Regions from separate parts of the Janthinobacterium goodfellowi genome, predicted to be linked through region 2. Evidence: predicted binding sites of a transcription regulator. Region 2 holds the regulator's gene; each other region holds the start of a gene.

Region 1 (4,485 bases), on a different contig from region 2:
CTCAAATTTTCCGACCTGCTCGCTACGAGCAGCAGCAACTTGCTCGATCACTGCAACGCGATGGCCCAGCATACGTTCGACAATGGCGCCGACGCCGCGCGCCTGACCCTGCATTACCTGCGGGACTTGTCACAGGCCAACATGGACATGCTGCTGCAGCGCGTACAACAGAAAGGCATCGCCCATCTGTACGAGTTCGATCCGGCCGGTTTGAAGGCGCAGTGCACGCTGGGCGATGATTACCGCGCCAATCTGTTCGCCATCCTGCTGGACATGCAGCGCAGCATGGTCGAAGGCGGCAGTTCATCGCTCTATGACGGCTACAAACGGTGGCAGAAGATCGCGGCCTAGGAAACTGGCCATGCTTTCGCCACCGGGGACCAGGGGCCGCGCCTGGCCAGCCCGGCCCAGGTGGTCCAGCCACTCAGACATAGCATGCTGGCGCGGCCACGCCCTGCGGATAGCCGACCGACTGCGCCAGCACCACGTGGTGTCCATCCGCCAGGCCCATGGCCGTAGCGAGCTCTCCCTGGTCGAACCAGCCACGCGATACCACCGCCAGGCCCTCGGCGGCGCAGAACAGGTAAACGTTCTGGCTGATGTGACCGGCATCGAGGGCGGCAAACAGCAACTGCCTGGCTTGCTCCTCGGGCGGCATGCGCGACAAATTGGCAACGTACAGCAGGTTGACAGGCACCTTCGCCACGAAATCCTGCTTGCCCGTCACGGCCCGGACATCGACGGCGCTCAGTTGCCGCAATGACGGTGCAAGCTGATCGTAGCGATACAGGCCACTGGACATGGCGACATAGATGTCGATTTCCTGCGCGTTGCAGACGGAAGGAGCCGTCCGGTAACCGGTACCCGGACGGTTGCAGCCATCGGCGGCCCACAGCAGGCGCGACAGCCGGTACCAGGACAGCTCGCGCTCGCTGAAGTCGCGCTGCGACTGGCGCAATTTCAACACCTCGATGAGGGCCATGCCCAAGGCACTGATATCGGCGTCGAGTTCGAACGTAGCCGGCCCCATCAACGGCAAAGGTTCGCTTGTGTATGCATTTTTCTTCACGTCCCCTCCAATGCGTGAAAATCAGCTGGCCATTGTTTCCTTAACTGATCTGCAGGCGTTTCGCGCTGCCACCGATCAGCTTGGGCAGCTCCAGATCCAGTACGCCGTCACGGTACTTGGCTTCGGCCTTGTCGGCATCGATGTCCTGTCCCAGCGAGAAACTGCGGAAATACTGTCCCACATGGCGCTCGCGACGCACGACCTTCTGACCGTTTCCCTCTTCACGTTCCTGCCTCGATTCGGCCGAGATCGAAACGCGGTTGCCATCGATCTCCACCGAGATATCCTCCACCTTAAAGCCTGGCAATTCAGCCTTGATCAGGTAGGCTAGCTCGCTTTCCGTAACGTCGAGCCGGATTGGCGACGGTCGGGAAAAATCCTTCAGCGCATCCTTGAAACCCATATCCTTGAAGAAATCATCCATGCTGCGCAAGGGATCGAACCTTGCGAGGTCGCTGAGCGGATCAAAATGCGTCATGTGGTGTGCCATCTCTTTGCCTCCTGAAAAAGTCGATGCCGCAAATTAAAGCCGGGCAGCGGCAGCCGTGTACCCAAACTCACTATAAAGGGCGCAGCTTGCGCCTGTCTGCTTGAAAAATGATCGATATCAAGAGTGACGGTAATCGGCAGACATGCGCCCCCTGTCTGGACGACAGCCATCGCGGATGGCACACCATTTGCGGAACACTATTCGGGCACGGTATTGATACAGATCATGGCAAGCGGTGGCTGCCTGCCTGTAGTGTGAAAGGCAGTAGCCCCATTCAAATAGGAGTACCGTCATGATTGCCCACGTCAAACCGCTTGGCAGCCTGCTGTGCGGCGCATTGCTCGCTTGCGCACCGATGATTACCCAATCGCAGCCGAAGGATGGCATGGCGTCCACCCAGGAGATGGCAAGAGCGCAGTTGCAAGCGATGGCAAATCAGCAAATCGACAGCGCGCGCACGGCTGTGGCCGCTCTGGAGAAGGATCCGCTCATGACGGAAGCGTTGCGCTGGTCGAAGGGGGTCTTCATTCTGCCCTCCTACCGCCGTGCGGCGCTGGCCATCGGCGCCAGCGGCGGCACCGGCGTGCTGCTGCGCAAGCGCGACAACGGCAGCTGGAGCGCTCCGGCATTCTTCAAACTGGGTACATTGGGCATCGGCCTGCAGGCCGGCGTGGAAGCGGGACCATTCGTCTTCGTGCTGCTCAACGACAAGGCAATGCAGCAATTCCTGCAGCGCAATAGCTTTTCCGTCAGTGCGGATGCCGGATTGACTGTGCGTAATTGGAAAAAAGTGGCACGCGGCACCGTTGGCAAGGGCGATGTGATCGCCTGGTCGAGCACGAAAGGCATTTTTGCCGATGTGGCAGCCGTCAGCGTGGACGATATCCGCTACGACGAGCAATTGACCGACGCCTACTACCACCGCACGCTGTCCGCCGGCGACGTGCTGGCGGATCGCGTCAGCAACGACCAGGCCCAGGGGCTGCAGCAAGCGCTTGCCACCGCCAGTGCGCCGGACCGCTAGCGGCGGGAGCATGAGGCGATGCTTTCCCTGACTATCTTGATGCATGGGCGGCTGGTTCGCGCGCCATGGTCTGCGAGGACGTGATGCATGACGACATGACACCAGCCGCTCGCGGGGCGCCCCATGCCCGCCTGCTGCTCGATCACGCCGCCAGCGGGCAGCGCCAGTGGATCAAGCGCAATGCCAGCCTGTATCGTTCCGGCGATCCCGTCGCTGACTATGTGTTTTTCATCCACGCCGGCAGTTTCAAGCACTATCGTACGGATGAGACGGGCGCGAGAAAAATCACCGCTTTCCCTGCATGCGGAGACTTCCTCGCACTCGACAGCATCGGCCTTGTCAGGCATACCTGTACCGCCGTGGCGCTGGAAGACAGTGAGGTGGATGCAATCAGCTACGCCATATTGCGCCAGCACCTGACCATATTGCACCGCCTGCTTGCGCAAAGCATACGGAAAATGCGCGCCAGCACAGCCCAGCTGCATCACACCACGGCCGAGCAGCGGCTGGCAGCCTTTCTGCTCGACCTGGCCAAACGGCACGGCAGGCTGGAGGGCACGCCGCCACGCTATCGCCTGCCGATGTCGCGCTGCGACATCGGCAACTATCTGCACCTGTCGCCGGAAAGCGTCAGCAGGGTCATGCACCAATTCAAGCAGGCCAGCCTCATTCTGCTGGAAAACCGCGACATCACGCTACGCGATGCAAGCGCAATGGAAGCCATCGCGACTGTCGCGCCGCCCGCTTCACCGCATGCTGACCAGCATCCCCTGGCCACCAGTCACATGTCGAAGAGCTGACCATGTATGACACCTCCAGGTCCGCCGGCGAGGCGGCATCCCCCCTTCCATGCGGCGAATGCCGCAGTCGCGGCGTTTGCTTGCCGACGGGCATGAGCGACGCGGATTGCGCCAGGGTCAGCGGCCTGGTGCTGCAGCAGCATCACCTGGCGCGGGGGGATACCTTGCAAAGAGTCAACGAGCCCGTGCACGGGCGCTGGTATGCCATTCGCAGTGGCCAGTTCAAGTCCTTTCAGGCCGACCAGCATGGAAGACCGTGTATTACCAGGTTCGCCAGGGAAGGCGACCTGCTGGGGCTCGACAGCCTTGACCTCGACCACTACACCGACTCAACGACGGCGCTCTGCGATAGCACGGTGTGCGAGTTTTCCTATCCGCAACTCATCGAAGCGGCCCGGCATTTTCCTGACCTTGCACGCGCGCTGGAATGCCGACTGAGCAAGCAACTGGCGCAACAGCAGGCGCTGGCCCTGCTGGTCCGGTGCGACTATGCGGAACATAAATTCGCGCAATTCCTGTCGCACCAGGACTGGAATGACATCGACCAGGCTCATCAGGTAACGGAGTTGCACCTTGCCTTGTCGCGCAAGGAAATTGCCGACTATCTGGACCTGACGCATGCCACGGTCACGCGCATGCTCTCGCGGCTGCAGAAGCTCGGCATCATTTCCGTCAGATATCGTCAGCTGCGCCTGCTCGACGGCCCTGGCCTGCATCAGATTGCCGCAGGGCAGCCTCCTTCCTCGAAAGGAGGCGTGGGCACGACCATGCCTGGCATACATTTGCTACCGCCAGAATGATCTGGATCATGGTTTCTCTGCAGTATCAACGGCACACTGGACACTTCACAACAAGTTCGAGGAGAGCACCATGTTCAAGCACATACTGGTTCCAACGGACGGTTCGCCCGCCTCGCGGCCTGCGTTGCTGTCGGCCATCGCCCTGGCGCGCTCGTGCGGCGCGCGCATTACCGCCCTGCACGTAGTGCCGGATTTTCACGTCCTCAGCCATGATACGGAGATGCTGGAGGCGACCCGCGCAACCTATCTGGAGGAAAGCATGCAAAACGGCAAGAAAGTGCTCGACTTCGTCATCACGCAGG
Region 2 (4,485 bases):
GGTTCCGAAAAGGATGTCGAGAACGTGGCCCATTATGTGCTGAGCCTGTCCGGTTCCACCTCGGACCCCGTCAAGTCCGTGCTGGGCAAGGCCAAGTTCGGCGCCTGCATGGCCTGTCACGGCGCCGATGCGAAGGGCAACCAGATGCTCGGTGCGCCCAACCTGACGGACAAGATCTGGCTGTACGGCGGCAGCGCCGATACCATCATGGAAACCGTGCGCAAGGGGCGCAACAACACCATGCCGGCCTTCAGCGACTTCCTCGGCGAATCCAAGGTACACGTGCTGTCGGCGTATGTCTGGAGCCTGTCGAATCCCCAGACGCCCGTGAAATGATGTAATGGAACCTCAAGTCATCAAGATGTATGCGGCCCGCGAGCAAATCTACCCTCGCGAGGCCAAAGGACGCTACGCTACCTGGCGATGGGTATGCGTATGGCTTACCCAGCTCGCGTTCTACGGCTTGCCGTGGTTGACCTGGAATGGCAGGCAAGCCCTGCTGTTCGATTTGACCACGCGCAAGTTCTACATTTTCGGCGTCGTGCTGTGGCCCCAGGATTTCATCTATCTGGCGGCCCTGCTGATCATCTGTGCATATCTGCTGTTCCTCGTCACGGCCATTGCCGGGCGGGTGTGGTGCGGGTTCTCTTGCCCGCAAACGGTGTACACGGAAATCTTCCTGTGGGTCGAACGCCGCATCGAGGGCACGCGCAGCGCGCGCATGGCCCTCGACAAGCAGGGCCCCTCCGTGCGCAAGGCATTCAAGAAGACGGCCAAGCACCTGGTCTGGGGCGCCATCGCCCTGTGGACGGGCTTTACCTTTGTCGGCTACTTCACGCCGATCAAGGAACTGGCGCGCGAGGTGACCACCCTCAATTTCGGTCCCTGGGAATGGTTCTGGGTCTTGTTCTACAGCCTGGCAACCTACGGCAACGCGGGCTGGCTGCGCGAGCAGGTGTGCAAATACATGTGCCCCTACGCGCGCTTCCAGAGCGCCATGTTCGACCAGGACACCCTGATCATCACCTACGATGCCAAGCGCGGCGAACCACGCGGCGCGATGAGCAAGAAGGCCGGCAACAACGACAAGCTGGGCGACTGCATCGATTGCACCCTGTGCGTGCAGGTGTGTCCGACCGGCATCGATATCCGCAACGGCCTGCAGTATGAATGCATCGGCTGCGCCGCCTGCGTCGACGCCTGCAATACCGTGATGGACAAGGTCGAGCGGCCGCGTGGCCTGATACGCTACAGCACCGACCATGCGATGGAAAACAACTTCAATTCGAAGCAGATCCGCCAGCGCGCCATGCGCCCGCGCGTGCTGATCTACACGTCCATCCTGGCCCTGATCATCATCGCCGTGTGTACTTCGCTGGCCCTGCGCACGCCGCTGAAAATGGACGTGATCCGCGACCGCGGTTCGATGGGACGCGAAGTGGAAGACGGCATGATCGAAAACGTCTATCGTTTGCAGATCATGAACACCTCGGAGCAAAGCCAGCATTTCAAAATCAGCGCATCCGGCTTGCCGGGCCTGACCTTGCTGACGCGCGAAGAAGTGACCTTGCAGCCGACGGAAACGCTGGGCTGGCCGATCCGCCTGCGCGTGCCGCACGGCGTCGGCGAGAAGGGGTCGAACAAGATAGCGATCGAATTGCACTCGCTGGACGATCCGTCGCTGCATGTGCGCGAAAGCGCGGTCTTCATCGTGCCGCGCTAATGCAGGAAGGCCGGTCCCCGCATGGGGGCTGGCCGTACACACAGAAACACAGGAGAAATACCATGTCCGACAGTCTGAAACTGCAAGCTCCCGTTGCCCCGTGGTACAAGCATCGCTGGCCATGGCTGCTGATGATCGGTCCCGGCCTGTCCGTGGTCGTCGGCAGCTTCATGGGCTATATCGCGTTTACGCAGCCCGACGCGCTGGTGGTGGGCGATTATTACAAGCAGGGCAAGGCGATCAACCAGGATTTGCGGCGCGATACGGTCGCCAGCAACCTGGCGATGGATACGACCCTGGCGTATGACGTCGCTGCAGCGCGCCTCAGCGGTTCCGTGCACAGCTTCGGCAAGGCGTACCAGGGGCCGCTGCAGCTGCACCTGGCGCATGCGACCCTGCCGGAAAAGGATATCAAGCTGCTGGTGCAGCCCGATGCGGCCGGCAATTTCTCGGTGGCGCTGCCGATGCTCGAGCGCAGCCGCTGGCAGGTGCTGGTGGAAAACGACAAACGCGAGTGGCGCCTGTCCGGCATCTGGACCTGGCCGTTGCAACGCAGCATCGCGCTGCACGCGGATGAGGAACTGTAAGCCTTATTTACAGACGTCGGTGCCGGCCGTAATGGCTTTTAACTTGGCCGGCTGCAGGATCTCGATCTCGCGGTTGGAGACGCGCAGCCAGCCTTCCTTCTTGAACTTGGACAGCAGGCGGCTGACGCTCTCGATGGTCAGGCCCAGGTAGTTGCCGATTTCCTCGCGCGACATGCGCAGCTGGAAATTGCTGCCAGAATAGCCGCGCGCCTCATAGCGCGACGCCAGGTTGACGATGAAGGCGGCAAAGCGCTGCGTCGCCTGCATATTGCCCAGCAACAGCATCACGCTTTGCTCGCGCGTGATTTCCTGGCTCATCATGCGGTGGAAATGGCGGAGCAGGGTCGGCATATTGCCCAGCAATTGTTCCAGGCTGGAAAACGGGATTTCACACACTTCGCTGTCTTCCAGCGCCACCGCATTACAGTGGTGGCGGTCGGCGCTGATGGCGTCCATGCCCAGCAGTTCGCCGGCCATCTGGAAACCCGTCACCTGCTCTTCGCCGCCCGGATTGATCTGGTACGTCTTGAAGTGCCCCAGGCGGATCGCGTACAGGTTCTGGAACGAGTCGCCGATGCGGAACAGCGAGGCGCCGCGCACGATCTTGCGGCGGCGGCCGATGATCTGGTCCAGCCTGTCCATGTCGCCCACATCAAGGCCCATCGGCAGGCACAATTGATGCATGCTGCACGTCGAGCATCGCGCTCGCAACGCTTCCACGTTCACTGTGGGCAAGGTTGGAGTGAGTAGCGCTTCAGTCATGTCGGTACCTTTAAGAAAATGCAACAACAAGTTTACTGCATACCGGGTTGCCGTGTGCCAATTTCACCGTAATTTCGGCGAATAAACGACGTCCAGCCTTTAATTATATGGCAACATCGTCAAAAGCCCATGCGGAGAGGGCAATTTGCGTGGCGGCGCTTGCCAAGCTGGGGTATTGATAGGAAAATTCCTGACAGCATTATCTGCCGCCTGTGCCGCACGGTACTGAAAAGGAAATCATGAAGCCTCTCGGCATCAAAGCAAAAGTCGCGCTGGCTACCAGCCTGACCTCGATCGCCATGATCGCGCTGGTCACCATGATCCAGGTGCAGCACATGCGCGACGATTTCACCCGGGTCCTGCTGAGCCAGCAATCGTCGCTGATCACCCGCACCGCCGCCGAACTCGACGACAAGCTGGGCATGCTGCTGCAGATCGTCACCCTGACGGCACGGCAGCAGCCGCCGGAACTGATCGGCCAGCCCGCCCAATTGCGCGACTACTATTCGCGCCGCTCGATGCTGGTGCTGTTCGACGACGTGCTGGTGCTCGACGCGTACGGCGCCGTCGTGGCCGACATGCCGGAAGTGGCGGGGCGCGCCGGCATCAACGTCGCCGAGCGCGAGTACTTCCAGACCGTGCTGCGCACGCGCCAGCCCATGATCACCGAGCCGATGCTGGGCAAATCGAGCGGCATGCCCATCGTGCAGATGGTCGCGCCCATACTCGCCGCCGATGGCCGGGTGGCCGGCGTGTTGATCGGCGTGCTGCGCCTGTACAAGGACAACCTGCTGGGCCGCCTGCGTTCGGAAAAGATCGGCAAGAGCGGCTATTACTTCATCCTCACGCGCGGCGCCGTGCCGCGCTATGTGCTGCACCCCGACACCAGCCGTTTGCTGCAGCCGCGCCTGCCGAACGCCAACCTGACGACCACCCAGCTGCTGAAGGACGATGGCGAAGGCACCATGGTCAGCACCAACAGCCGCGGCATCACGGCCGTCAACAGTTTCAAGCGCCTGAAATCGGTGAACTGGCTGCTGGCCGCCTCGCTGCCCCTCGACGACGCCTTCGAACCGTTCGACGGCGTGCTGTACCGGCTGGTGCTGTGGAGCATCCTCGCCTCGCTGCTGGCCGCAGCCGTTCTGGGCTGGGTCACCGTGCGCCTGCTCTCGCCCCTGGTGCGCCTGCGCGACACCCTGCAGGCGCTGCGCACCAGCGGCAGCCGTTTCACCCCCGTGCCGGTGCAGCAGCGCGACGAGATCGGCGAACTGACGGAAGCGTTCAACGGCCTGATGAGCGAACGCGACCGGCTGCAGCAGGAACTCGAATCGCGCGCGGCGGAGCTGGAGCAGGAACGCGACCGGGCCGAGGCGGCCAACCGCGCGAAGAGCGACTTCGTGGCCAACATGAGCC
Region 3 (4,485 bases), 730 kb from region 2:
TTGGCCAATTCGGCGCGCATGGCGTCGATGACGGCCTTGTAGTCCGGCTTGCCGAAGATGGCCGAGCCGGCGACGAAGGTGTCGGCGCCGGCGGCGGCGGCGGCGGCGATGTTGTCGATCTTGATGCCGCCATCGACTTCCAGCATGATGTCACGGCCCGATTCGTCGATCATGCGGCGCGCTTCGGCGATTTTCTTCAGCGCTTGCGGGATGAAGGACTGGCCGCCGAAGCCCGGGTTGACGGACATGATCAGGATGATGTCGATCTTGTCCATCACGTGTTCCAGGTAGTGCAGCGGCGTGCCCGGGTTGAAGACCAGACCCGATTTGCAGCCATTGTCGCGGATCAGCTGCAAGGAACGGTCGACGTGATCCGACGCTTCCGGGTGAAAGGTGATGATGTTCGCGCCAGCCTTGGCGAAATCCGGGATAATGCGATCGACAGGCTTGACCATCAGATGCACGTCGATCGGTACTTGCACGTGCGGACGGATCGCTTCGCACACCAGCGGGCCGATGGTCAGGTTCGGCACATAATGGTTATCCATCACGTCGAAGTGGATGATGTCGGCGCCGGCGGTAACGACGTTGCGCACTTCCTCGCCCAGGCGGGCAAAGTCGGCGGACAGGATGCTGGGAGCGATACGGAATGTTGTCATGGTGGCTAAAGGCTCAAAGTAGAAAATGCGAAGATGCGCTATTTTACGCTTGGCGCCGTTACCATGCCTTAATGAAACACAGAATACATGGCGCGCGGTGGCCAATACGGTACACGCGACGCAATATGCGACTGGCAATGTTTAAATAGGAATAATGATGGCGACTTATGAATTTACGGTAACGGTCAAGACGCAATATCTGCCCGAACAATCGGCACCGGACCAGGGGCGGCACGTGTTCAGCTACACGATCCGCGTCGTCAACACGGGAACGGCTGGCGCGCAACTGATTTCGCGCCACTGGGTCATCACGGATGCGAACAACAAGGTGGAAGAGGTGCGCGGCCTGGGTGCCGTCGGCCACCAGCCGCTGTTGCAGCCGGGCGAACAGTTCGAATACACGAGCGGCACCATGCTGGGCACGCCGCAAGGCTCGATGCATGGCGAATACTTCTGCGTGGCCGAAGATGGCCATCAGTTCGAAGCTTTGATTCCCGAGTTCGTGCTGTCGGTGCCGCGCACCTTGCATTGACGCAACGCCGGGGCTCGCGCCCCTTATTTCAGTTTTTCGGTGCTGTCCTGTTCTTCGCTGAGCTGCTTGCGCGCCGGTGGCGCGGGTTTTTTACCCGAATACATGGTCCACCAGACTATAAATGCCAGCAAGAAGAACGCCACCAGCGCCTCTATCATCAAGATCCACATACGCACCCCTATGTTATTTACCCGCAGCTTAGTATTTACCCGCCGTCTGTTGACACGCGGTAGTCTACCCGTTTCACTCGGCGCCGTCGCGCTTGCGCTTTCCGCCTGTACCACGCCGCCGGCAGAACCGCTCAGCGCGACTGGCAAGGCACCGGCGATCGCCCCGACTGTCGTCAAGCCCGTGCCGGCCAAGCCGGCAGATGCCAAGGATGCCAAGGACGCTATCGATGCAGCGGCGGCCCCCACCTTCGTGCCCGCCAAGTTTGCCGCCTTGCCTGGCTGGGCCCGCGACGACATGCGCGCCGCCTGGCCAGCGTTCATGGCTTCGTGCGGCGTGCTGGTGAAACGTCCGGACTGGAAGGAATCGTGCACGATCGCGCGCCAGGTGAATGCCGACAGCGACAAGGCCATCCGCCTGTTCTTCGAGACTTTCTTTGTGCCCAATCAAGTCGTCACAGCCGATGGCGTCAGCACGGGTCTCGTCACCGGCTACTACGAGCCGCTGCTGCACGGCGCGCGCAAGCGCGGCGGTCCATACCAGACACCGCTGTACAAGGTGCCCGACGATCTGGTCTCGGTCGACCTGGCCGGCGTATATCCGGAACTGAAGAACATGCGCCTGCGGGGCAAGCTGGTCGGCAAGAAGGTGATACCGTACGCGACCCGCGCCGACATCGAGCGCGCCACGTCCGTCACGGGCAAGGAATTGCTGTGGGTGGATGACGAAGTCGAAGCGTTCTTCCTGCAAGTGCAGGGTTCGGGACGCGTGCAGCTGACCGATACGCAGGAAACCGTGCGCGTGGCGTACGCGGATCAAAACGGCCATCCCTACAAGTCGATCGGCCGCTACCTAGTCGACAAGGGCGAGCTGACCCTGAGCCAGGCGTCCGCGCAGGGCATCAAGGCGTGGATCGCCGGCCATCCCACGCGCAAGGATGAATTGTTCAACGCCAATCCCAGCTACGTCTTCTTCAAGGAAGAGCGTTTGCCCGATCCGAAAGTGGGGCCGAAGGGCGCGCTGGGCGTGCCGCTGACGCCGCAGCGCTCGGTGGCCGTCGATTCACGCTTCCTGCCGCTGGGCGCGCCCGTGTTCCTGGCCACCACGCAAGCCAATAGCGAGATACCCATGCAGCGCCTGGTGATGGCGCAGGATACGGGCGGCGCCATTCGCGGGCCGATCCGGGTCGATTATTTCTTTGGTTTTGGCGCGGAAGCGGCCGAGAATGCGGGCCGCATGAAGCAGAGCGGCGCCGTGTGGGTGTTGTTGCCGAAGCAGGCGCCGGCGCGCTGATTTTTTCGCGGCGCCGGGCTGAGATTGCGCTAGTGCAAGGTTAGCGCAAGACCATCACTGGCAGATGCGTATGCGCCAGCACTTTTTGCGTTTCGCTGCCCACGAACAGCTTGTTCAAGCCCTTGCGGCCATGCGAGGCCATCAGGATGATGTCGCAATGATAGGTTTGCGCCGCATTGACGATTTCGTCGTGCGGGCTCGGTGACACGGCCACCACGCCTTCGAAGGGCACGCCAGCGGCGCGTGCCGCTGCGCCGATCTTGTCGATGGCGCGTTGCGAGGCTTCCTGCATCTGCTGTTCATATAGGCTGGCATCGAGCACGATGCCACCGTCGGCCATCGGCGAAAACGGGAACGGTTGCACCACGCTGATGGCGACCAGCTTTGCCTTGTTCAGTTGGGCGAAGGCGATGGCGGTCTCGGCGGCTTTGTCGGACAACGGCGAGCCGTCGGTGGGAAATAAGATGGTGTTAAACATGGCGTGCTCCTCAAGTGATGTAAGACAGCTTATGGATTTACATCAATTAAAACCTTGATGTAAATCAAACCTCACAGGCTTTGGCATGAATAGTGTCGCCAAGGCAATTTTTCACCAGTGTATGCCCGTTCCTCGCTTCAGGTGCGCACGCTACGCAGCGGCGTGCCCCACACCATGGCGACCGTCAACGCAATGCTGCCTGCCGCGATGCAGGCCAGGCCATTGCGCACGCCAAAATGTTCCGCGACCCAGCCGGCGGCCAGCGCGCCCAGCGGCGCCGTCGCCACCGTCAGGAAGCGCATGGTCGATGTCATGCGGCCCAGCATGGGATCGGGCGTGACCTTCTGGCGCAAGCCCAGGTAGGGAATAAAGAACAGCATCACGCCGCAATCGAAAAAGAACATCAATATGGCATAGGCGACGGCGCTGGCGGCCGCGCTGCCGAACAAGGCGGCGGGAATCGTTGGCGTCAGGGCAAAGCAGAGCGAGGTCGAAGCCAGGCCGATCAGGATGGTGCGGCCGGCGCCGTAGCGTTTCGTCAGCGGCTTGACGATGAAGGCGCTGAGCAAGACGCCGGCGCCACCGAGCATCTGTGTCATGCCCAGCACGCCAGGGCTCATGCCCAGGTCGCGCGTGGCGAACAGCACCGTCAAGGCCATGCTGGCGTAAAACAGGAAGTGCCAGATGCCGGCGCCCCAGGCCAGCGCGCGCAGCAGCGGTTCGCGCCACACGAACAGCAAGCCGTCGGCGATGTCGCGCAAGGCGTGCTTGTCGGAGGGCGCCGGGCGCGGGTCGCGCACGCTCATGGCCCGCAAATTGAAGACGGAAACCAGGTAGCCGCAAGCCGTGCACAGGATGGCGACGGGCGCCGACAGCACTTGCACCAGCACGCCGGCCAGGCCGGGGCCGATCAGGCGCGAAGCCGATTCGGTGGCGGCAAATTTCGACTGCGCATCGATCAAGCCGTCGCGGCCCACAAGGAAGGTCAGGAAAACCTGTTCGGCGCCGCCGCCGACGACGAAGCCCGTGCCGATGATGAATCCCACGATATATAACCATGGCATCGACAGCACGCCGCACCAGTAAGCGACGGCCACGCTGGCCAGGGCCAGGCCGGACATGCTTTCGCTGAACAGCATGATCGGATGCTTGCTGCGCCGGTCCAGCAGCACGCCGACTGGCAAGCCGAACAGGGCGAACGGCAGCGCCTGCAGGGCGACCAGCACGCCCATCTGTTCCGGCGTCGCATGCAATAACAATATCGCGCACAGGGGCAGGGCCAGCGAAGTGACCTGGGCGCCGAAGCAATTGAGGCCGTTGCTGAACCACAGGCGGCGAAAATTGACGCTGGCGGC

Evidence for each region. Region 2 encodes FNR, which switches genes on or off when oxygen is low (the NO sensors DNR and NnrR bind a similar motif). Its sites were predicted from a motif close to TTGATNNNNATCAA; they were not measured.
Region 1: the regulator FNR is predicted to act here: its motif matches at 1,773-1,786, upstream of ACQ4WQ_RS09065 (lipid-binding SYLF domain-containing protein).
Region 3: the regulator FNR is predicted to act here: its motif matches at 3,185-3,198, upstream of ACQ4WQ_RS12395 (universal stress protein).

The regions. Positions count from the first base shown of each region.
Region 1 covers NZ_JBNYXN010000002.1:221,241-225,725, reverse strand. The annotation lists gene ACQ4WQ_RS09080 (hypothetical protein) at 1-351, shown strand, start outside; gene ACQ4WQ_RS09075 (SagB/ThcOx family dehydrogenase) at 425-1,069, opposite strand; gene ACQ4WQ_RS09070 (Hsp20/alpha crystallin family protein) at 1,110-1,559, opposite strand; gene ACQ4WQ_RS09065 (lipid-binding SYLF domain-containing protein) at 1,852-2,583, shown strand; gene ACQ4WQ_RS09060 (Crp/Fnr family transcriptional regulator) at 2,667-3,383, shown strand; gene ACQ4WQ_RS09055 (Crp/Fnr family transcriptional regulator) at 3,386-4,183, shown strand; gene ACQ4WQ_RS09050 (universal stress protein) at 4,254-4,485, shown strand, end outside.
Region 2 covers NZ_JBNYXN010000003.1:730,677-735,161, reverse strand. The annotation lists gene ccoP (cytochrome-c oxidase, cbb3-type subunit III) at 1-336, shown strand, start outside; gene ccoG (cytochrome c oxidase accessory protein CcoG) at 341-1,723, shown strand; gene ACQ4WQ_RS15730 (FixH family protein) at 1,786-2,310, shown strand; gene fnr (fumarate/nitrate reduction transcriptional regulator Fnr) at 2,314-3,072, opposite strand; gene ACQ4WQ_RS15720 (response regulator) at 3,312-4,485, shown strand, end outside.
Region 3 covers NZ_JBNYXN010000003.1:1,374-5,858, reverse strand. The annotation lists gene rpe (ribulose-phosphate 3-epimerase) at 1-659, opposite strand, end outside; gene apaG (Co2+/Mg2+ efflux facilitator ApaG/CorD) at 817-1,191, shown strand; gene ACQ4WQ_RS12405 (hypothetical protein) at 1,215-1,361, opposite strand; gene mltA (murein transglycosylase A) at 1,372-2,652, shown strand; gene ACQ4WQ_RS12395 (universal stress protein) at 2,693-3,130, opposite strand; gene ACQ4WQ_RS12390 (MFS transporter) at 3,268-4,485, opposite strand, start outside.